3 regions of the Cytobacillus pseudoceanisediminis genome follow, and region 1 is predicted to be linked to each of the others. Evidence: riboswitches for the same ligand, from Rfam matches in the RefSeq annotation. Region 1 holds a riboswitch; each other region holds the start of a gene.
What was found. Region 1 has a riboswitch for S-adenosylmethionine ahead of mtnW (2,3-diketo-5-methylthiopentyl-1-phosphate enolase). Riboswitches for the same ligand answer to the same signal wherever they lie in the genome.
Positions count from the first base shown of each region.

Region 1 (7,815 bases):
AAGAAAAACACTTTGCCAGCGTTGGAATATGCGCATGATTCGGAATAATCGGAATCTCGAGAACAGCATCTTCCTCCCACTTATCAAATGCTTTAATCAGCTCTTGCCCTTTAAATGTAACCGCCGCCTGATCACCATAAATTTCTGAAATGACATTATTGTCAATCGTATGTACATGAAGACTGCATTCAGCTTTCGTTCTTCGATATATCTCAGAATGCAGAAGTGTTTCAGCAGAAGGCTTTAAATGTGTTTCCCCTGCCGGGTGTCCATATTCATCAACAAGGAGAAAGTCTTCATCAGTGCGTTTCCTTTTATCCTTTCCGCTTGCTGTTACGAGGAATTGAAGGGGATGTGAGCTGACCTTAATGGCCAGATTTCCGCTTGTTCCCATAAACCAGTCCCTTTCTGCAAGCTCTTCCTTAATATCTGCAAGCTCATTCCATTTTTCCCCAACTCTGCTCATACCCTCACCTCATTTAATCTTTTTAAAAGCTCAATGCAATCATAGAATGTTTCAAAGGCAGAATGATTTAGGTTCATCTCTTTGCTTTTCTCCAGGAGCAGATCTCTGGCAATGACAAAGTCTGCCTGTTTGGCAGCCTCCAGATCGGTTACTGAATCTCCGATCACCACTTTAAAGGTGTTCTCATCCACCAGTTTCCTCATAATAGAAGGCTTGCAGCAGCCGCAATTCTTATTGCATTTTTCATCGCAGCTATGGGGCCATAAGATATTAATTGTATCGCCGCTAAAATCAGAACTATTGCAGAACACCTCTTCAAAGGGTCCATACTTATCCAGTACAGGAGCCACAAAAAAATCTATTCCTCCGCTGACTATATAAAGCGGTATTTTTTCTTTTTCCAGATAATCGATAAATGGCTGAAATCCCTCTCTTACTCTTGCATTTTCTAAGATGAAATCGGTGATAGCATCTTTCAGACTGCTTGGCAGAAGGGAAAACATCTTTCCTACTCCTTCTTGAATGGTAATTTCCTGTCCCAGAACTTGATTTTTTATCCCCTCCCATTGAGAAGGAGCAAAGTGCTTCATGATATGAATGATGTTATCGTTTTCGGTAATAGTTCCATCAAAATCACAAAATACCGCCACTTTAGCCATTCTTTACAGCCACCTCTTTGTACCCCCACAGATCAATCGCTTTTTTTAATTCAGGGAAGTTTGATGGAGCATCTGTTAAAGAAGCCCCATTTAAAATTAAATCTATTGCCTGGCGGAATGCCAAACCGCCTCCTCTTGCCCCATCCGGATGCCCATGTACGCCACCTCCGGCATTAATTACACTGTCTATTCCGAAGTCTTCGAAAAGCAAAGGTACAAGACCCGGATGGATGCCGGCTGATGGAACCGGAAAGGTTCTTTTGCAGAAATCATTCCTAGTCAGGGTATCCCCAATTGATAAGGCCAGAGTTTTTTCAAGGGCAACCGATCCATAAGGTGAAGGGAATAGAGAAAAGTCTGCGCCTGCATACCTGAGGAGTTTGCCTAAAAGCAAAGGATAGGAAATCCCATAAACACTTGAAGCAGAAAGAGCTCCACTAACTGCAGGATGTGCCATGATAGGCAGCCCTATCTCATCATCTTCTCTTAATGACTGCAAAACATCGAGCCCATACGAGAATACGTTGAAGAGAAGAAGATCTGCACCAAGTCTGGATGCTTTCCTTGCCTTATCTTTTAAATCAAAAGACCTGCCTGTTAAATTCACAGCATATAGGGTACGGTGGCCTGTTTCCTCATAAACCTGCCTTAGCACTTCTTTGCCTTCGGTTATCCGGGCTTCAAAAGGTGTAAGGCGGTTTTCAAATAGAATTTCATCATCTTTTACAAGGTCGATGCCGCCAAGGGCCTGTTCCCTCAGCTGCGAAGTTAAAAAATCCATGTCTTTGCCCAGCACCCCTTTGAAGATGCTCATCAGAAGGGGTCTATCATATACATTCAGTTTTTCCCTCAGTCCGTCAATCCCGAATCGTGGCCCAGGAAAAAAGCTTTTAAGTTCATTGGAAAACTGTAAATCTAACAATTTAATCTTTCCATCCAATGATAGTTTTCCAAAGACTGTTGTTAATATTGCCGGTAAATCAGGACTGAAATTAACAGTTGGATAGGCAATCTTAATGACTGCGGCTGTTTCCTTTTTTCTTCATCTTTAGTATAGTCTTCAACAGAAACGACCCTGCCTTTATGCTTTTCCAGCTGCTGTTTTTCTAGTTCCGGCAAATGGGTCCATGACCCGACCGTTAAGCCTAAAGCGATCTCCTCGGCCTTTTTCTCCGGGTTATGTTTTTCATCATGAACCAGATACGTTGCAATAATTTCACTCATGTATATTCTTCCTTTCAAAAATCAAAGAATGAAAACAATAAAAAACCTCTTCAAATAAGAAGAGGTTAGGATAGCAATCTAACATCTTCTTATCTTTCAGCTATAAGCTGCAAGATTTAGCACCGTGCTCATGTATAAGTCGGTTGCCGGGCTTCATAGGGCTAGTCCCTCCGCCTGCTCTTGATAAGAAAACGAAACGAGTATTCAGTTAATTTAGAATTAAAATTTAATTAGAATTATGACAGTGCTTAATATTTTTGTCAATTGAATTATGAGAAAAATTTAAAATAAATTTAATTTTTTTATTCTGCCCACTGCTTCTTTAAGTCTCTCCTCAGATGTCAGTAAACCCGCTCTCACATACCCTTCTCCAAAATCACCAAATCCGATGCCTGGTGCAACCGCAATATGCGCTTTATCCAAGAGATAGTCAGCAAACTCTTCCGATGTAAATTGTTCAGGGACCTTGAGCCATGCAAAAAAAGAGCCTTTAGGAGCTTGAACATTCCAGCCGATTTCCCTGAGGCCAGAGATGAATGTATTACGTCTGGATTCGTATATGGAATTCAATTCTTTAACACAATCCTGTGGTCCTGACAGAGCAACTGCTGCAGCTTCCTGAACAGCACCAAACAAGCTGACGTATAGATGATCCTGCATAAGGTTCAGTGCTGCGATGACACTTGCATTTCCAGCTGCAAATCCAACTCTCCAGCCTGCCATATTAAATGTTTTTGAAAGTGTATAAATTTCAATTCCGACCTCTTTTGCCCCTTCTGCCTGAAGAAAGCTTTCAGGCTTTATGCCGTCAAAACCAATTCCTCCATATGCAAAATCATGGACGATGCAAATACCATGGCTTCTGCTCAAATCAACTGTTTCTTGAAAAAGTCCTTGTTTGCCACTGCTCCAGTGGGATTATTTGGATAATTAAGGAACATCAGTTTGGCTGCATTAAGCTGGTCTGCTGACAATTCACTGTATACTGGCAGGAAGTTATTTTCTTCTCTTAGAGACATTGTCACCATTTTTGCTTTGGCAAGTGCAACACCTGACCAATAATCAGGATATCCCGGGTCCGGAACCAATACGCTGTCCCCAGGGTTTAAAAGGCATTGAGGGATTTCAACCAATCCTGCTTTACCACCAAAAAGGATGGCTATTTCGGTTTCAGGATCCAATTCAACATTAAATTCCCTTTTATAAAAGTCAGCAGCTGCCTTTTTAAATACGGGAAGCCCTGGAAAGGGGAATATTTATGGTTTTGCGGATTATCGGCTGCACTTTGAAGACTCTTGACAATATGCTCTGGTGTAGGCATGTCAGGATTGCCCTGTCCAAGATTGATGACATCATGCCCTTGTTGGAGTTTTCTCCCCACTTTGGCTGTCAAAGATGCAAAAAACTGTTTAGGCAGACTTTTCAAAAGATCTGATTGCGGATAATTTACCAAATTGTTCACCTGCTTAAAAAAAGATTGAAAATATAGTCACAAATGATATAACGTAAATGGTAAGATGTAAAGTAAAATTTTGAAAATTTCCATCTATCGGACTAATTTTACCATAAGGATATGATGATTGCGGGGGAGTTTTATGAAATTAAAGATTGCCTGTTTGCAAATGGATATTGCATTTGGAAAACCTGAGGATAATTTTAAAGCAGCCGAAATCATGATTAAAAAGGCGCTTAGGGATAAACCGGATGTTATTGTGCTGCCGGAACTTTGGACGACTGGTTATGACTTGACCAGATTGGGTGAAATTGCAGACCAGGATGCAGAATCATCGCTAGTCTTTTTGAAAGAGGCCGCACAGAGCAATCGGGTTCATATGATTGGCGGATCTGTTGCAAAGAAAACACCCGATGGCATTTACAACACTCTGCTGATTGTAGATAACCAAGGTGACCTTATACATGAATACAGCAAGCTGCACTTGTTCAAGCTGATGAATGAACATCTCTATCTGAACGGAGGGACAGCCAAGGGAGTTTTTTCACTGGAAAATAGGAAGTTTGCAGGGATGATTTGTTATGATATCCGTTTTCCTGAGTGGGTGCGGACCCATACAGCGGAAGGTGCTGAAGCTTTATTTGTAGTAGCTGAATGGCCATTGGCCCGGCTGGCACATTGGCGGGCACTTTTGATTGCGCGTGCCATTGAAAACCAGTGCTACGTAATTGCATGCAACCGCTCCGGGTCTGATCCTGACAATGTCTTTGCTGGCCATTCGATGATTATAGATCCTTGGGGAGAAGTGCTTGCAGAAGGTTCTGAAACGGAAGAAATCCTATATGCTGAGATAGACCTGGAAAAAGTGAAAGAAGTCCGCAGCATGATTCCGATTTTTACCGACCGCAAACCGGATTATTACTATTGAAGGCATGCAGGGCCCTAACTGGGGCCCTGCCTTGCTTTACCCTTCTATTTTCGCCCACATTTCCGGAGGGTTTAATTCATAAATGCCATTTTCCCTGTACATATAATGATTTATAATAAATTCTCTGCGTATCGTAGCATAGTCTTCATGATACTGTTGAATATATTCGTTGAGCTCTTTTTCTTCATATTTTTTCCCCATTTTCAATCCTTTGATTAGATGCTCAAAAACCATGAGTCTCTTCTTCCTCTGTGCAGGAATATTCTTCAGCTTTCCATCTTTGGTAAAGAAATTTTCAATAACCTTCTGGCTTTCTATATTTTGTTCTTCCATTTTCTTAACCTCCTCTTTATCTGCCAATTTTGCAAGAACACCTGATTGGTGTTTCAGTACGGATTCATTTAAATAAAAATAAACAGTATTTTTATCTCTTCTCTGATAAACAAGGTTTATTTCCCTCAGTTTATTTAAATGATGAGTAATGGTTGGCGGAGTTAAACCAAGCTTCCCCGCTATCGCCTGTCCATGCAAAGGCCCTTTGGCAAGGAGAAAAACAATCCTGATTCTGGTTGGGTCTCCCATTGTCTTATAAAAAGCTACTAAACGATTTAATTGCATATTTTCAGCGCCCTCATTTCGATTGATATCTAATTAGATGATAATCGAATCCCGCTCGTTCAGTCAACCATATATATAATACCCCCATAAAAAAATCACCTAAGAGGTGATTGTTAAGATTGAGCTATTTTATATAATTAGACCCTTCGAGTGCTAGCAGTACTTCTTTAATTTCAGTCCTGTTTCCTGCATAACCCGTTAACGATTTATTTTTTCCAATCACGCGATGGCATGGAATAATGATCGGAAGGCGATTGGCCTTGTTTGCCTGACCAATGGCACGCACTGCTTTTTCTTTCCCTATTTTAAAAGCAATGTCCTGATAACTTCTTGTCTCTCCAAATGGGATTAGGCACAGCTCTTTCCAGACTGCCTTTTGAAATTCAGTGCCATGAGGTTCAATGGGGATGTCAAACTCTTTCCTATGCCCTTCAAAGTATTCCTCAAGCTGATTTGTACACCTTTTAATTAAAGAGTCGGAGGGATCCAATTTCAATGATAAAACGTCTTCCCCTTCGAGAAAATCTTCTTCCCCAATGTATAAAGCCGAAAGGATTCCATTCTCAATGACAATGTAAATGTCTCCTGCCGGTGTGTATGTTTTAGAATAAACTCTGCCTTTCATTTCATTCCCGCCTTTAAAGAATAGGGCAAATGGATGTGGAATACAGTTCCTTCCCCCAATTTGCTTTCCACCTCAATTGTTCCCTTGTGTTCTTCAATAATTTTATATGTAACCATTAAGCCAAGTCCAGTGCCTCTTTCCTTTGTAGTATAAAAAGGTTCACCAAGCTTTTTTATTTTATGTGCAGGAATTCCTGTCCCTTCGTCCCTAATGGATATGTGAACTTTATGGTCAAACCCTTTCTGAATGGATACAGTAATATATCCACCTTTAGGCATGACTTCAATGGCATTTTTTATAATATTGATAAAGACCTTTTTCATTTGATTGGATTCACAGAAAACATTGGGCAAATTCTTTTCATAATAAGTCCTGAATTGAACATTATGGAGCACAGCCTGAGCACTAAGGAGATCGACTGTTTCCTTCATGATTTGAGATATGTCTTTTTCCACAAATTTGACAGCTTGAGGCTTAGCAAGTATGAGAAATTCATTAATAATTGAATCAATCCTGCTAAGCTCAGTGGTAATCACATTGAAATACATAGTATGATCTTCCTTCACACTGTCCTCAAGCAGCTGTATAAAGCCTTTAAGTGCTGTCATGGGGTTTCTTATCTCGTGGGCAATCCCTGCTGCCAATTCTCCAATCACATGCAAAGTGTCTGATTTCCGAAGCTGTTCTTCCATTTCCAGCTTCTCAGTAATGTCTTTAAATGTTGTCATACTGATATTAGAAAAAATATTCAGCTTGTTGGAAAACTCAAAAAATTTCTTTCTGCCTGATTTCAGAGTAATGGAAAGGTTACCGTCTGATTGCCCCGCAGAGTGTATGTTTTTTATCTGCTCCTTTAATTCATCATCGGTTATATTGCAGTCATTTAAAATACTATGCAGCGAAACACCAATAAGCTCCTTTTTTGTCATCTGGAGCATTCTCTGACCTGATTGATTAATATCGACTATTTCAAACTGATTGTTCCAGAGCAGAATCCCTTCAAGGGCACCTTCAAATATCATGCGAAATTTTTGTTCGCTTTCCCTCAAGCTTTTTTCCATAGCGTGACGCTCACTGACATTTCTGAAGATTGTCATATGGTAGCCTTCAACGGAGTTCAATTTCACTGTAAACTCCAAAGATTTGAACTGGCCATTTGGCATAAGAAAAACTAGCTCATCCCGTATGCTTCCCTTAACGAACATCTCTTTAACAATGCTTTTGTATCTTTCCGATTTTTCATATACAAAATCTTTGATCTTTTTATTGAGAAGCTCATCATGAGTACATTCAAAAATTCGGCAAGCAGCTTCATTCGCATCAATGATCTCACCATTTCCACGCCAAAAAATGATTCCATCCAGGGCTTCAATAAATAGGTCAGCATACAGCTCTTCATTCTTTTTCACTTTTCGTTCGAGGAGCCGCTTACTCGTTACATCTCTTAATATACACATATAAAGACCGTCCTCATTAAGGATGCTGGTAGTAAAATCAAACTCTATTATCGTTCTGCCGTTATATATTGGCAGAATGCCCCTGACACTTTCCTTCTTCTTTAATAATTCCCTTTGCTTTTCAAGCTTGAAATGTCTATTTTTCGGCACGATATCAGACAGTCTCCTGCCGATCAGGTGTTGTTTATCAGTCTTTATACTTTCAGCAAATGATGGATTGACATCAACAATTCTCTCCTGGCTATCAAAAATTAAAATTCCATCATTTGAGCGTGAGAATATATTATATTTAAGTGAATTATTATTGGCCAAAATATTATTTTCCTTTTCCAAAGTCTCAATCCTGGCATAGAGTCTCCTGATTTCCTGATTCATAATGACCACT
Region 1 is NZ_CP097349.1:2,480,914-2,488,728, forward strand. It holds gene M5V91_RS13295 (methylthioribulose 1-phosphate dehydratase) at 1-466, opposite strand, end outside; gene M5V91_RS13300 (2-hydroxy-3-keto-5-methylthiopentenyl-1-phosphate phosphatase) at 463-1,125, opposite strand; partial or broken gene mtnW (2,3-diketo-5-methylthiopentyl-1-phosphate enolase) at 1,118-2,349, opposite strand; SAM riboswitch class I at 2,436-2,539, opposite strand; partial or broken gene M5V91_RS13310 (pyridoxal phosphate-dependent aminotransferase) at 2,632-3,670, opposite strand; gene M5V91_RS13315 (carbon-nitrogen family hydrolase) at 3,945-4,730, shown strand; gene M5V91_RS13320 (DUF2087 domain-containing protein) at 4,767-5,348, opposite strand; gene M5V91_RS13325 (methylated-DNA--[protein]-cysteine S-methyltransferase) at 5,473-5,973, opposite strand; gene M5V91_RS13330 (PAS domain-containing sensor histidine kinase) at 5,970-7,805, opposite strand.

Region 2 (7,815 bases), 2.3 Mb from region 1:
TATTTTAATAAATTAAGCAGTTTATTAATTACGTTTGCTATCGTATCATAGCCATCAAAAAGGTGTCAACGAAGAAATTTTAAACTTTCGGAAAAAAATGAATGGTAAATTTTCCTTTATGCTTTTGCAGAAAGTGATGTAATGCCTGCAGCTGCTTCGATCGCCTGTTCCAGATCTTCAATCAAATCTTCCGCATTCTCGATTCCGATAGAAATTCGAATTAGATCCTCCGGCACTCCCGCAGCTTTTAAACCTTCTTCATCAAGCTGCTGGTGAGTTGTACTTGCAGGGTGGATAATCAGGCTCTTTGCATCCCCGACATTTGCCACATGTGCCCAAAGCTTCAGGCTGTTTATTAGCTTGGCACCTGCTTCTCTTCCGCCAGCAATTCCAAACACAACCACAGCTCCTGCTCCTTTCGGCATGTATTTATCCGCCAATTTTTTATCCGGATGGCTTTCATTTCCAGGATACAGGACCCAATTAACAGCTGGATGCGCCTCTAGATACTCCACTACTTTTTTCGTGTTGGCAACATGCTCTTTCATCCGTACATGCAAAGTTTCAAGCCCCAATGTGAATTGAAATGCACTTTGCGCACTCATAGCAGGCCCTAAGTCTCTCAAAAGCTGTACGCGTGCTTTGATAATATAAGCCGCCTCGCCAATTGCTTCGCTATAGACAATATCATGGTAGCTGGGATCTGGCTCTGTAAAGCCCGGGAACTTATGGGAATTCCAGTCAAATTTTCCTCCGTCTACAATAATTCCTCCCATTGTTGTTCCATTGCCGAGCAGCCATTTAGTCGCAGAGTGTATAACAATGTCAGCCCCATGTTCGATCGGCCTGCATAGATAAGGTGTAGCAAAAGTGTTATCGACAATCAGCGGCACACCATTCTCGTGTGCAATTGCTGCTACCTTTTCAATATCCAGGATTTTTAAGCTTGGGTTCCCTATCGTTTCGGCAAAGATGGCCTTTGTTTTATCTGTAATCGCGTTACGGAAATTTTCCGGCTCTTTTGGATCAACCAGTTTCACTTTAATTCCATACTTGGGAAGTGTGACTGCAAACAAATTATAAGTACCGCCATATAAATTGGACGCAGCAATAATTTCATCCCCTGCTTCAGCTATGTTTAAAATGGCAAGCGTAATGGCAGATTGTCCGCTTGCAAGAGCCAGGGCACCAACTCCTCCTTCAAGCAAGGCCACTCTTTCCTCAAATACACTTACAGTCGGATTATGTATCCTGCTATAAATATATCCTGGCTCTTTAAGAGCAAAGAGATCTGCAGCGTGATCTGTATTCTTGAACTGGTAAGCATTGTTCTGGTAAATCGGTACCGCCCTTGCGCCAGTTACAGGGTCTGGCTTCAGTCCCCCATGCACTCCAATTGTTTCAAAACGGTATTTTTTTTGTTTATCAGTCATTGCTTTCTCTCCTCTATAAAAATTTTAGTATTTCTTATCGAAAAACTAAGAAAAATGCAAGGTGCCTGGAGCTAGACAGTTATCAAATTTCAAAGAAAAAAGTCTGATATTATGAAAAAACCCTCTTCATAAGAAGAGGGTTTTATCGTCTCTTCTTATCTTCCAGAGCATCCCGCTCTGCTGGATTTAGCACCGTGTACTTTACCGGTTGCCGGGCTTCGCTGGGCCAGTCCCTCCGCCTCTCTTGATAAGAATATTCAGTTAATTGATATTAAAACGATATTATCATACTATTTAAAAAATGGTCAAGTATTGTGATATGAAATTTTCCCTAAACAGAAAAAGGATTCGAGGAGCAATTTTTTTCTGAAGGTGGTTTCCATCTTTATTTTATTTTGGAAAATAGCATCCCTTAACTTTAACTCGCCTGAAATCAGTGACAGCACAGCTTCTTCAGAGCCCGAGACCTCCACATCAAAATTACTGGTGTGACTGGCCTTCCGGATTTCCCCATTCATAATTTCCAGAGGAATGCTTATATTTCCCGCCTTAATAAGCAAAGAGAAATTTGATTTTCTTAAAAAGTATCCAAGATGACCTTTAGACTTTAATTCCCGGATAAATACATCAGGTAAATCCTTCACAGCCTCACCTCTTTTAATGGGTTTATCATCTTTAATATTCAGTAATAAATGGCTTCAATCCTTTAATTTTCTTTCGACAAAATCAGAAGATCGCTGGAGCCAGACAGTTCTCGCATTTCAAATTTATTAATTCTGGAAGAACCAGAAAGACAATACCTGTTTATTAGGCATTGTCTTTCATTTCCCGAGAAATATGTCAGATTATACTGTTTTTACGGAAGGTGATGCAGTTTTTGTCTTTTTATAGTTTTTGAAAACAAAGAAAAAATAGAGAGAGCCAATCAAATATAAAGAAGCTGTAATGGAGAATACGAGTGCATATCCCCAATAATCTCCATATCTCATGACAATTCCTGTTGAAATAGGCCCCATTACAGCCCAGCCCAGATTGAAAACCATCTGATTAACGGAGTTTGCCAGCCCTTTCATCGAATCATTTACCCTAGACATCATCAGCGACATTTGTATTGGGTTTCCAGCATTCATTAATGCCTGCCGGAACAAAAAGCCGATGGCAGCCAGCCAAAGATTCTCTGTATAAGCAGTTAAAAGCAGAAAAGGAAGTGACATGAGCTGCAGGATTACAACTGCTCTGACTTCTCCCACCTTCCTTACCACAACCGGGCCGATAATCATAGCAAAAGCTGTGGCAGCCTGCCCTAATGAAATAATAATGCCAATGGCTGAATTGGAAGCTTCAAAACGGTCTGCGAAGTATAGATTTAGATAAGGGATAACCAGTCCTGCTCCAATTCCTATCAGCAGCTGCGCAAAAGCAAACATGGCGATAATTTTGACGCCTTCATTATTAGCGGATAGGTTTTTGAACGAAAAACCTTTTATGCCTCTTACATCGTTTTTATCTTTCGGAGCTTCTGCGAAACGAAGGATGGGAACAAGGCCTGCTATGAAGAAAACACTTGCAATCAGAAGTGTAATCCGGATGCTGGTGAGCTGGTCCACAAATAAAGAAAATACATCCGTAAAGATGCCTCCGCTTAAGTTTCCGATTACATTTGCACCCGTCATAATGGCAAAATGGATGCTGAATAAATGAACCCTTTGGTCAGCCTTAGAATTCTCAGCCAGCCATGGTATGCCGGATACTTGCAGAAATGCTGTAGTCAGCCCTGTAAAAAAGGCAAATAAAATCAGGAGTTCCTGCATTTCAACCATACTTCTGAAAAGCATAGCGACACCCGTTGCAACAGCCCCGAACAGCATCGCTCTTTTTCTTCCAATTCGGTCGCTTGCGATTCCTGCCGGCACAAGAATCAGTGCTGTGGCGAGTGCAGTCATAGATATGATTTGCCCATTCACACTTTCGGAGTAGCCAAGCTCCCTTATGTAAAAATTATAGATTACCATGAATATCCCAAAGCCTATTTGTGTAAGGATATTCGCCATAAAAGCCAATTTTATATTGCGGTTATAGCCTTTAAATTGGCCTGCCCACTCCTTGTAAAATGCCATCCGGATCCCTTCCTGCACTGTATGTTTATTTCGATTCCCTAAGTATCATACTCTTTCAAAAGGATTTTGTAAATATATTTAGAATATTGAAAAGGCGAATTTCTATATTTTTTTAAAATGCAAAAAACCAGGAAGCTTTGCTCCTGGCTTTCTCAATAGATGCTTCTGATTCTATCCAACAAATAGGGAACTGATCGGAATGCATATAATTTTTCCTGTAAATTTCCTTCTTTAAAGATGAGAAGACAAGGTACGCTTTCCACTCCCCATTGTTCAGCCAATTGCGGCATATAATTTAAGTCCGCTTTCCCAATCTTTTGATCAGGCAGCAATTGTTCTGTAACTGTCAGCATCTTTCCTGCCATCTGACAGGTTCCGCACATAGGCGTGTACAAATAGATAAGGGCAGTTTCTTGCCCGTTAACCGCTTCCTCAATCTCCAGCTGCGACCATTCCTGCATTTTATCATCCTTACTTTATCTGTCTAAATATTGTGTATAAACGTCAATATTAGCTCCCAGCAGCACTGTAGCCAAATGATGTTCCGGTGCTGTCGCTACTTCTCTGTACATTCTATCGATGTATAGATGCTCTGCCTCTGGAAATTCCCTTTTAAACTGTTTTCTCAGCTTTTCACCGGCTGAATCGGCATCCACCAATATATATACATCCTTATCAAACAGTGTGTCAATTAATTCATCCAGCTTGGTAATGCTTATTGTTCCATTTGTGCAGATAATCTCTACAGGTTCTCTTATTATGTTTTTAACCTTCGTTTTATCTGACTTTCCCTCGACAATAATAACTTTTTCCGGAATTCCCTCGTTCATCGTCATCACCTGAAAGGAGTTATTTTGAAACTGTTGCTTTAATGTTAGCTGTTTACTCATGAGATTGATCTTAGATTGTAAATATCCCGTTGATTTCCGCTGGGAGAAATGAGAGCCTCCTGCAGGATATTGAATAAGCTTCCTGAATTAGCATCTGTACAAAGAAAATGCGGAAGCTTTTTCGAGGATCAAGTGCCCTCCGCCCCAATCAACTCAGTTGACAAACTTAGTTTATCGTAAGCAAAGTTTACAAAACAGCCAAATTTAAAAAACCAGTCTTACATTGGTACTTATCTTAATATATTCAATATTCTCGGTTATGGTGTGAATCTCCTGCCCATATTGGAGGTTAGGACTGCGCTGATTTTACATATTATTCTACAGCTTGATAAAGGAAATATTTTTGAAGAAAAATAATCATTGTAGTACTCTTAAACAGCCTATTTCATTGTATGCCCGGTAATATTGCTTTATCCTATTAAATAAACAGCGGAATCCATTCCGCTGTTTACAGTAGTCAGCACCAGCCGCCTTCGTCACAGTCTGTGTAGCGCTCTTGCGCTTTATCTGGAACGGAGACATTCTGATATATTTTTTGGTGGTCGGTCTCAAAATGATGGGCCAGGTTAAAGGAAGAGCCTTCAGGAAGGCTGATTTGGCCAATTTTTTCGTTCTCAAGATAAAGATCAATCCCATTACTTTTAAGCTTGCCGACAACCCGATCTGTAATATCGATTTTCTGCTGATTCAATGTCATGGGTAACCAATCCTTTCATGCTTTTGGGTATCTATAGTTTGCCCTTTCTCTGCAAAAGAAAAAATAGCAATTAAAGCCAGTTAGAAAAGCGCAAGCGCCTTGTCCACCCCGACAATCACAAGACGAGCCTTACAGAAAGGCGTCCTTTGCCTTTTTGGGAGGATTGCCTGAAATGTGGAGGCGACTGCCCAGGCACGACAGGCATAAGACGGTTCCTGTAAGAAGGCGTTTTTCCTTCTGAAAGGAATCGGCTTATGCTTCCGAGTCCCCAGGAGCCGCAACTAGACAAACCGAAATGTGGAGGCGATTGCTCAGGGACGACAAGCATAAGACGAGCCCTGCAAGAAGGTGTTCTTTCCTTCTGGAAGGGATTGGCTTATGTCTCGAGTCCCTAGGAGCCGCAACTAGACAAGCTTGTGACCTCGAGGGGGTAGGCGCTGGAGCTAGACAGGTTTCGAAGTACATAGATACAAATTCTAATAGCAGAACCCTTGATCAGCCCCTCAGTTACATAAACAGCATGAAAGCCGGTTCTTATAGAACCGGCTTTCATACATTAGTCTTCGTTTGTCATTTCTTCATATTGCTCAGCAGTCATCAAGCTCTCTACTTCGCTTAAATCTGAAGGCTCCACCACAACCATCCATGCTTTTTCATATGGGGATTCGTTTACGAATTCAGGGTTGTCGTTAAGGTCTTCATTTACTTCAACCACTTTACCGCTTAATGGCGCATAAAGTTCAGAAACTGTTTTTACAGATTCTACGCTTCCGAATGGCTCGTTTGCATTTAGCTCATCGCCAACTTCAGGAAGCTCAACAAATACGATGTCACCAAGTTCTGATTGCGCGAAATGCGTAATCCCGATACGTACTTTCCCATCTTCTGTTTTTACCCACTCATGCTCTTCTGAATAACGTAATTCTTTTGGTGTGCTCATTATGTATCCCTCCAAATTAATATTTCAATTTATGATCAGTAAATCGATCTCATGGTTAAATATGGCTTAAAAGGCTAAAGTCCAGCGCTTAGGAAAGCCATGTCTTTTCATATTCCTCTTCTTTGAAGCCCACTGTTACCTTTTCTCCATCTGTCAGCAGCGGACGCTTAATCAGCATGCCGTCTGTTGCCAAAATATCGAGCAGTTCTTCTTCCATAGAGGTCTTCACCTTGTCCTTCAGTCCGAGTTCCCGGTATTTTTGACCACTCGTATTAAAGAACTTTTTCAGTTCTAAACCGCTCTTTTTATAAAGCGTTTCAAGTTCGCTTCGAGAAGGCGGATTGTCTGTTATATGTATTTCTTCATAGGACAGATTATGTTCATCAAGCCATTTCTTGGCCTTTCGGCATGTCCCGCATTTAGGATACCAATAAAAAGTCAACGCCATTTTTTCACCACCCATTTTAGCAAATTCAGGCTTATCCAAAATTGCTGCCTTTTAATTGAATAGTAACATAAATGGATGACAAAGCATAACATTGATCTCCAAATTTATATTCGACAAATTTCTATATTATCCTTCTGGCAAAAAAATTTTTGAAGGGTTATTTTTGGCAAAAAATAAAGCTCCCTTCATGATGAAGAGAGCCTAAGATCAATTAAACTGTAAAACGTTCCGCGTCGATCAGTTTTTCTGATGCTTCACGCTTCTTTGCAATGACGTTGATTGGGGTGTGGCGGGTAAATTTGCGAAGTGCTGACATCATCATGCGCAGAGCATCGCCGTTTTCTACTGCCACAAGTGTTTCTTTTGCATCCTGCTCGATTTTGTTAAATGCTTCCTGGCAGAAGATTTGAGTGTAAAGAAGTTTTTGCTTGTTCTTTTCAAGCCCTGCCTTTTCAATAGCCTTTTCCGTACGGAGAACAACCGACTCCATTACATAAGCATTTGATATAATATCCGCAATGTTCACGAGCACTTCCTGTTCTTTTTCAAGAGCTTTTCCGTACTTCTGTGCTGCTAAACCAGCTGCAAGCAAGCCGATTTTCTTTGCATTTTTCACCAGATATTTTTCCTGTGCAAGCGGCTCGTCACCAGGCTCTTCAGGCATCAACATCATAAGCTCTTCCTGCAGTGCCTGGGCTTTCTGGAATAATGGAAGCTCTCCTTTTAATGCTTTGCGGAGGTACGTGCCCGGCACCAATAGACGATTGATTTCGTTTGTTCCTTCGAAAATACGGTTAATGCGTGAATCACGGTAAGCTCTTTCAATCTCATATTCAGCCATGAAACCGTAGCCTCCGTGGATCTGAACACCCTCATCTACTACATAGTCGAGGACTTCCGTATTAAAGAATTTATTCATGGAGCACTCTATAGCATATTCAGCGATTGACTTCGCCACTTCTTTTCCATCTTTCACTTCTTCGTCCGAAAGCTTGCTCATACGGTCCTCGAATAAGCCTACAGTCCGGTATACTGCACTTTCAGCGGCATATATCTTAGAAGCCATTGTTCCCAGTTTCTCTTTTGTCAAATTAAACTGAGAGATTGGTGTCTTAAACTGCTGGCGCTGATTGGCATATTGAACAGCAAGTTCGAATGCCCGCTTCGCACCGCCGACTGCTCCAACACCTAACTTATAGCGGCCAATATTTAATATATTAAATGCAATCACATGTCCCTTGCCAAATTCACCAAGAAGGTTTTCCTTTGGCACCTGGGCATCTTCAAGAA
Region 2 is NZ_CP097349.1:4,810,725-4,818,539, reverse strand. It holds gene M5V91_RS25715 (O-acetylhomoserine aminocarboxypropyltransferase/cysteine synthase family protein) at 117-1,433, opposite strand; SAM riboswitch class I at 1,586-1,687, opposite strand; gene M5V91_RS25710 (SCP2 sterol-binding domain-containing protein) at 1,739-1,951, opposite strand; gene M5V91_RS25705 (MFS transporter) at 2,279-3,550, opposite strand; gene M5V91_RS25700 (thioredoxin family protein) at 3,703-4,011, opposite strand; gene M5V91_RS25695 (toprim domain-containing protein) at 4,027-4,380, opposite strand; gene M5V91_RS25690 (YusG family protein) at 4,898-5,137, opposite strand; gene gcvH (glycine cleavage system protein GcvH) at 5,694-6,077, opposite strand; gene M5V91_RS25680 (arsenate reductase family protein) at 6,166-6,525, opposite strand; gene M5V91_RS25675 (acyl-CoA dehydrogenase FadE) at 6,737-7,815, opposite strand, start outside.
Region 2: linked by a shared signal. The riboswitch ahead of M5V91_RS25715 (O-acetylhomoserine aminocarboxypropyltransferase/cysteine synthase family protein) and the one ahead of mtnW (2,3-diketo-5-methylthiopentyl-1-phosphate enolase) in region 1 are both predicted to bind S-adenosylmethionine.

Region 3 (7,815 bases), 2.2 Mb from region 1:
TCTTTTTCAATGTTCTGGACGGCGATCCGCATTTTTCTTCACGCGTTACGAAGTGGGATGCCGGGAAGATCGCAACGTGCTCACGTTCACCCATAATTTCTCCGGTGAGGGCATCTACTTCACGGATCCGGTCTATCTCATCCCCGAAAAACTCTACACGGATACAATGCTCATCCCGTGATGCCGGGAAAATCTCTACTACATCCCCGCGTACACGGAAGGTGCCGCGCTGGAAGTCGATATCATTGCGTTCATACTGAATGTCAACGAGCCTGTGAAGAAGCTGGTTCCTCTCAATCTCCATGCCGGTTCTGAGGGATAGCACCATTTCACTGTATTCTTCAGGAGAACCCAAACCATATATACAAGACACACTGGCAATTATAATGACATCTTTGCGCTCAAATAATGAAGAAGTCGCCGAGTGGCGGAGCTTATCAATTTCATCATTGATGCTTGCATCTTTTTCAATAAAGGTATCTGTAGAAGGCACATATGCCTCCGGCTGATAGTAGTCATAATAGCTGACAAAATACTCAACAGCATTGTTTGGAAAAAAGTCCTTAAATTCACTGTATAACTGCCCTGCAAGTGTCTTATTATGCGCAATGACTAGCGTCGGCTTGTTAACCTCTTGTATAACATTTGAAACTGTGAAGGTTTTTCCCGTTCCTGTTGCACCCAAAAGCGTCTGGTGCTTCTTGCCGGAATTAATTCCCTCCACAATTTTTTTGATTGCCCCAGGCTGATCGCCCTGAGGGGAATATTTTGAGACTAATTCAAATTGATCCTTCACCTATAAGCCTCCCGTTCAAATTACTTTTATCTATATATTAATCACAAACCAGCATTGAAAGAATTTAAGATCCGGGATGCATGGCTGATTTGTCAGTTTTTTACTCAAAACTCATATCATCATTCTACCACAAAGAGCCTAAAACAAACCAACAATATACGAACGGATATTCGTTTTTTTATTTTTGCCGGGTAAATATTGCTTGGGAAATATGCCGAATTCTTGAGGGTGGTGTCGAAGCAAGGTTAATCAAACGTTTGATTAACCTCCTGAAATTAAATCAAACGTTTGATTGATATTGATTAATAGCTGATTTTATGCGAGCAAAAATACAGCTGAAATTTCATTTTACAAAAAACCTGTCGATACGTTTGATCGACAGGTTCCGCAAAAATTATTCCGCACTTGGCTTTGTTTTGGGCTTCAGTTTTTGAGCGTACCAAAACCCGACAGTCAATGAAAGTGCGTCTATAACAATCAAGGCAAATGAATTTGTATACCCTTTATAGACAGAAGCAGCAATCAGTCCCACCGTCAATACAAGCCCAATCACACGATTATAGCTTACTCTCGTAAAGAGCAAAACCAGCAGGCCGGGCAGCAGCAGAGCTGACAAGTATTTTAATGCCAACCAAAACACCTTCTTTTGTTTATTCACAATGATTCAGGGTTTCTAACATTAGAATATCTTTTCATAAGAAGATGTACAAGTTTTTTCAGTGTTATTCCCTATGTTCTATCACATAATAAGAAAAAGTACTTATTATGGAGGAATGCATCATGGCAAGAAGAAAAAGACGCCCGCTTGTGCCGGAATCAAGAGCGGCATTAGACCAGCTTAAAAATCAGGTAATGGCAAACCAGGGATACCATGTTGACAATGAAAATCCCGATGTCGTGAAATATGAAATTGCCGAGGAGGCCGGTGTGCCATTGAAGCCGGGATATAACGGCCGTCTTACATCCAAACAGGCAGGAACAGTGGGCGGGAAGATTGGCGGAAGTATGGTGAAGGAGCTTATTCGGATGGCACAGGAACAGATGAAGGAACAGTAGGTAATCGTGAACTTCGGGAAAAGAATGAGAAAATTGGGGAAACGCAGACTAAATTTACGGAAAATATTATTCAGCAAATTAGGGAAAGAAACCTCCAATTTGAGGAAAAGACTCACTGAATAAGGAAAAGCTATCCCGCAAAGAGGATAGCTTTTGTTCTTATTCAGCGGCTTTCCGCTCTAGAAATTCCTGTTTAATGGATTTAAGCAGCTCCTGGTCTGTTACCAGCTGGAAGGCAGTGAGTGCGAGCCCTTTTGCCCCGGTTATCAGTGCTTCGTCTCCTTTTACAGATGCTGCAGCCTCACGAAACGGAACTGTATGGGCAACAAGATCATCTGCACCAATTTTAATATAAGGATGAATGGTTGGCACCACTTGGCTGATGTTGCCTGCATCCGTCGAGCCGATTCCATCTCTGTCCCCTTCAACGACCGTTTCTCCCAAGTCTTCAATCACTTCTTTAAACACTTGGTCATATGTCTTGTTTAACAGCAGGTTATCAACTTCATTTTGAAAAGCAATAACATTGAGCTTTGCTCCGGTTGCCAATGCGGCGCCTTCAGCGACAGCTTTAACCTTCCGTGTTACCTCATTAAGACTGGTTCTGGTTGTAGCACGGATGAAGAATCTGGCTTTTGCATACTCAGGGATAATATTTGGAGCATCCCCGCCATGAGTAATAATGCCATGGATTCGTACATCATCCTTTAATTGCTGACGAAGGGCATTAATTCCGTTAAATAGCTGAATAACTGCATCAAGGGCATTGATTCCTTCCTCCGGTGAAGCTGCCGCATGGGCAGGCTTACCGATAAACTCGAAGTCAAGCGGATCAACTGCCAGTGATGAACTGGTCAGGCGGGTATGGTTTGATGGATGAACCATTAGGGCAGCGTCAATGCCTTCAAGTAAGCCATGCTTCACAAAGCTGCCTTTTGCACTTCCATTTGGCCCGCCTTCTTCTGCCGGGGTTCCAAATACTACTGCCTCTCCTCCGGTCTCATCAATAACCTTGCTCAATGCAATGGCTGCTGCCACACTTGTTGTGCCAATGATATTGTGGCCGCATCCATGACCCAGCCCGGGAAGGGCATCATATTCTGCAAGGAATGCAATAGACGGCCCTGGTTTATCGGATTTTTTCCGGGCAAGGAAAGCTGTTTCATGCCCGGCCACTGCCCGCTCAACTTCAAAACCTTCCTTCTCAAGGATGCCTGAAAGCAAGCCAGAGGCAAAAAACTCCTCATTTCCTATTTCCGGGGTCGCATGGATCCGGTGGCTTGCGGAAAGATAAAGTTCTTTATTTCCCTCAACATTTTTCTTGATTGCTTCTTTCAGTTCAGATAGTGCTTTTACAGGTGCCGCCATCATTGTTCCTCCTTTATAAATAATTTTTTACCAGCCAATATCACTTAAAGGAATAAAAGTCGGGATCATGCTTCCGTCATATTCCTTCGTAATGAAATCAGCTACATCATCTTCCTGGTAAAGTTCAGCAATTCTCTTAAGCGTTTTGTTATCCTTGTCTTCTGTTCGGACAGCAATGATATTTACGTATGGAGTAGCGGTTTCACTTTCAATAAAAATTGAATCCTTAGTTGGGTTAAAGCCTGCATCTACGGCAATTCCGTTATTGATTACAGAAGCAGAGACATCCGGAAGTGCACGCGGTGTCTGCGCTGATACCATTTCTACAAATTCAAGGTTCTTCGGATTTTCAACGATTTTATTCAAGTCCAGGTTTCCGTCATAGTCCTCGGATAATTTAATCAGGCCGGCTTCCTCCAGTAAAAGAAGGGCTCTTCCGCCATTTGAAGCATCATTTGGAATGGCAATTTTGCCGCCTTCCGGAATGTCTTCTGCCGATTTTACTTTTTCAGAATAAAGCCCCATTGGTGCTAAAACAGTTGTCGCTATTGGGGTAAGATCCATATTATGCTCTTTAATAAAAGTGTCAAAATAAGCGACTGTTTGGAATGCATTCACATCAAGATCGCCTTCTGCAAGGGCAACATTTGGCTGCACATAGTCAGAGAATGTCACAACTTCAATTTCAATGCCTTCCTTTTCAGCCTTTTCTGCAATAAAGTCCCAGATGCGTGTATCAGAACCGCTTACACCTAATTTAATCTTCTTTGTTTCTTCTCCTCCAGTTGTGCTTGAGCATGCTGCAGTGAACACACCCAATGCTAAAATAATGAATGTTAAGAATAGTTTTTTCATGATGTATTTCCTCCTTATTTATCTTCTTCTGATTTTTTTGGATAAGATATTTCCGAATGACTGCAGGCCCTGAACCATGACAACTAAGATCGCAACGGTAATCAGCATGACTGTTGTATCGAATCTCTGGTAGCCGTAGGTAATGGCGAGGTCACCAAGCCCGCCGCCTCCGACTGCCCCGGCCATGGCTGATGCTCCGACCAATCCGATTGTTGCAATTGTAAAGCCTAATACCAGCGAACTAAGTGCTTCCGGAATCAGGAATTTTAATATTATCTGGCCTGGTGTTGCTCCCATTGCTTCTGCAGCTTCTATGACTCCCGGATCTACCTCAAGCAATGAGTTTTCTATTAATCTTGCAATATATGGCCCGGCATAAAAGACTAGCGGCACTACGGCTGCAGCCGTACCTATCGATGTTCCGACAATCAGCCTGGTAATGGGGATAATGGCCACCATTAAAATGATGAAGGGAACTGATCTGAAAATATTAATAATGCTGTTTATGATATTAAAAACAACGAGGTTTTCCAGCAGATGCCCTTTCCTTGTTACGACAAGCAATATACCAAGCGGCAGTCCGATAATAGCTGAAAACAGCAATGAGAATGCCACCATTTGAACCGTTTCGATTAAGGCTTCGATGATTTTTTCCTGATTAACTAGCACGTGTTGTCACTTCCTTTATTGAAACTTTTTCCTGGCTGATGTACTGTATAGCACGTCTGATTTCACTGTCCGGACCCTGGAATTCGACAATCAGGTTGCCAAACGGTGTTCCCTGAAGTTCAGTAATATTTCCAAACAGGACGTTGAAGTCGATATTAAACTTTTTGGCAACCTGCGAGAGGAGCGGCTGCCCGGCAGAATTTCCAACAAAGTTGATTCTAAATACCTTTTGAAGCCCTTGCTGTTTTTCAATCACTTCTTTAATGGAGTCAGGTATTTGATCATTCATGACAGTGCTGACAAAGTTTTTCGCTGTTTGTGTCTTTGGTGATGAAAAGACATTGAAGACGGTTCCTTCTTCGATAATTTTTCCTGCCTCTATTACAGCGACACGATCACAGATCTCTCTGATTACAGACATTTCATGGGTAATGATCAGTATAGTAATGTTGTATTCTTTATTTATTTTTTTCAGCAGCTGCAGGATAGAGCTGGTTGTCTGCGGATCCAGCGCTGAAGTTGCTTCATCACATAATAGAATGGAAGGCTGGGTCGCCAGCGCCCTGGCAATTCCGATCCGCTGCTTTTGCCCGCCTGACAGCTGATCGGGATAGCTGTTTGCCTTGTCTGCAAGCCCCACGAATTCTAATAGTTCATGGACACGCTTTTTGATGTCATCTTTAGGGATCTTAGCCAGTGTGAGCGGCATCGCCACATTGGCAAACACTGTTTTCGAATTTAAAAGATTAAAATGCTGAAAGACCATCCCGATGTTTCTTTTCACTTCGCGAATTTCTCTTACAGATAAAGCCGTCAGATCATGTCCACTGACAATGACCTTTCCTGAAGTCGGCTTCTCCAGCCAATTGACACAGCGGATCAAAGAGCTCTTTCCCGCACCGCTGAAGCCGATCACACCGAAAATCTCACCTTTGTTAATCTTTAAGTCTATTCCATTTAAAGCAGCTACCTGCTGTCCTCCGCTTTCATAGATTTTCTTTAAATTCTGAAACTCTATCATTCAGCATCTCTCCTTTTCTAAATGTTATATATAATTAATCCCATGGGAAAACTAAGAATTATATCCTGAAATTTACCCCTTCTAACAGAAGAGGTTTTTTGAAGTCCCCTCCTTATCTTTCAGGCTATCGCCTGCTGGATTTGGCACAGTGCAGTCTGCCTGCTGCCGAAGCTTCATTGGGCCAGGTCCCTCTGCTTCTCTCGATAAGAATTATTCATATGTTTATGAATAGAATCTTGATGCATTTTTTCGGATAAAAACAAAAACCCTCTTCTAAAGAAAGAAGAGGGCGGCATTTATCAATGGTCCTCTTCTTATCTTTCAAGCTACGCTTGCTGGATTTGGCACGGTACACTTTTGTCCGCTGCCGAGGTGTCATAGGGCCAGTCCCTCAACCTCTCTGGATAAGAAGATTTTTATTATTCGGTTGTTTAATATGCTTATTACTTTACCACCATAAAGAAAAGGATGTCAATCATTATTATTCAAATATTTTCACTTGGTCCATTTTCAAAAATTTCCGTTACTTTAACAGAGCTGTCTTTACGGTGAATAATCATCACACCTGCCAGAGCGATTATACCACCCGCAACGGATAACATAGTCGGCACCTCTCCCAGCCAAACCCAAGCAATGACAAATGCTATTGCTGGTGTCAGATAAAGAGAGCTTGTCGCTTCAGAAGTCCCTCCTATGGACGCAAGAAAAGCTAGGGCAATATATGGAATTACCGTTGGAAAAATCCCCAAATAGATGACACTTAAAGTGGATTCGGCCGATGCATGAAAGATCTCATTACCAAGCCCAGGAAGATAAATCAGCATAAAACCAGTCCCTGCCCATACCGTATAGGATGTAAATGACAAAAATCCGTATTTATTAAAATATTTAGTCTGAAACACGAAATAGATGCTTTCTGAAATGGAAGCAAGCAGGACAAATAAAATACCGGTTTGGATTTCAAACCCTCCTCCTGCACCAAGCGAAATAAGTGCGGCACCAGCAAAACTGACTGCGGAACCAGTCCACCTGACCCTTCCAAACCTTTCCCTTAAAAATAAAGCAGCCAACGCAGCCGAAAAGATCGGAGTCATTGATACAATCAAGCTTGCCGGCCCGGCGCTTACTGTTTTTCCCCAATGTTGAGAGCTGTATGATAAACCGTAAAACCAAGGAATCCAAGTATAAAAATAGCAGGAAGATCTTTTATATCCGGAAGACGCATCCTTGTCAGCAGTGCTAAGACACCAAGTGCAGCCGAACCAACTAAAAGTCTAAAAAGGGCAAGGTGCTCAGGGAGTACGATTCAAGCCCAGCCCGAATTCCCGGGAATGCGGATGCCCAAAGAATGATGATAGAACTATGCGCCCCGATAATCATAAATTTCTTATTTGCCAACTTCATCCCCCTTATCAACATTTCCAGCCATTATCTGTGCTGCTTTTCAGGATAATCAATAACTGATACAATGTCCTCAACCAATTAGGAAAGAATTTTGCCAGCCAATTTTCATAAAGGCGGTTATATGGATGGATACAGCACAATTGCCAAAATATCAGCAAGTTATTGAGACTATTAAAGGAAAGATTTCCAAAGGGGAATGGCCAATCGGAAGTAAAATTCCAAGCCAGCGGAAACTGGCTGAGGAGTTTGGAGTAAACCGAAGCACAATTATCACTGCTCTGGAAGAACTTGCTGCAGATGGACTAATAGAAGGGAAAACGGGGGTTGGCACAAAGGTTATTAATAATACTTGGACCTTGCTCGCTTCAAGGCAGTCTGCCAACTGGAGTGAATATATCGATACAGGGATACACAGAGCCAGCGAAAAAATCGTTCAAGAAATTAATGATTTAGAAATGGATCCCGCTTTTATACAGCTCAGCAAAGGAGAGCTTTCCCTGAGATTTCCCCTGTGCAAACGATGCAGAAAGTTCTAAAGGAAGCTGCTGATGAATTGAGTGAACTCGGTTATGAGGAACCAAAGGGGTATTTGCCATTAAGACAGGCAGTTAGTGAATATTTGGCAGCATCTGGAATAGACGCTTCT
Region 3 is NZ_CP097349.1:4,695,851-4,703,665, reverse strand. It holds partial or broken gene uvrB (excinuclease ABC subunit UvrB) at 1-796, opposite strand, end outside; gene M5V91_RS25130 (DUF2198 family protein) at 1,191-1,427, opposite strand; gene M5V91_RS25125 (alpha/beta-type small acid-soluble spore protein) at 1,577-1,852, shown strand; gene M5V91_RS25120 (M20 family metallopeptidase) at 2,012-3,220, opposite strand; gene M5V91_RS25115 (MetQ/NlpA family ABC transporter substrate-binding protein) at 3,248-4,075, opposite strand; gene M5V91_RS25110 (methionine ABC transporter permease) at 4,094-4,744, opposite strand; gene M5V91_RS25105 (methionine ABC transporter ATP-binding protein) at 4,734-5,765, opposite strand; SAM riboswitch class I at 5,875-5,975, opposite strand; SAM riboswitch class I at 6,077-6,176, opposite strand; partial or broken gene M5V91_RS25100 (DMT family transporter) at 6,251-7,163, opposite strand; partial or broken gene pdxR (MocR-like pyridoxine biosynthesis transcription factor PdxR) at 7,295-7,815, shown strand, end outside.
Region 3: linked by a shared signal. The riboswitch ahead of M5V91_RS25105 (methionine ABC transporter ATP-binding protein) and the one ahead of mtnW (2,3-diketo-5-methylthiopentyl-1-phosphate enolase) in region 1 are both predicted to bind S-adenosylmethionine.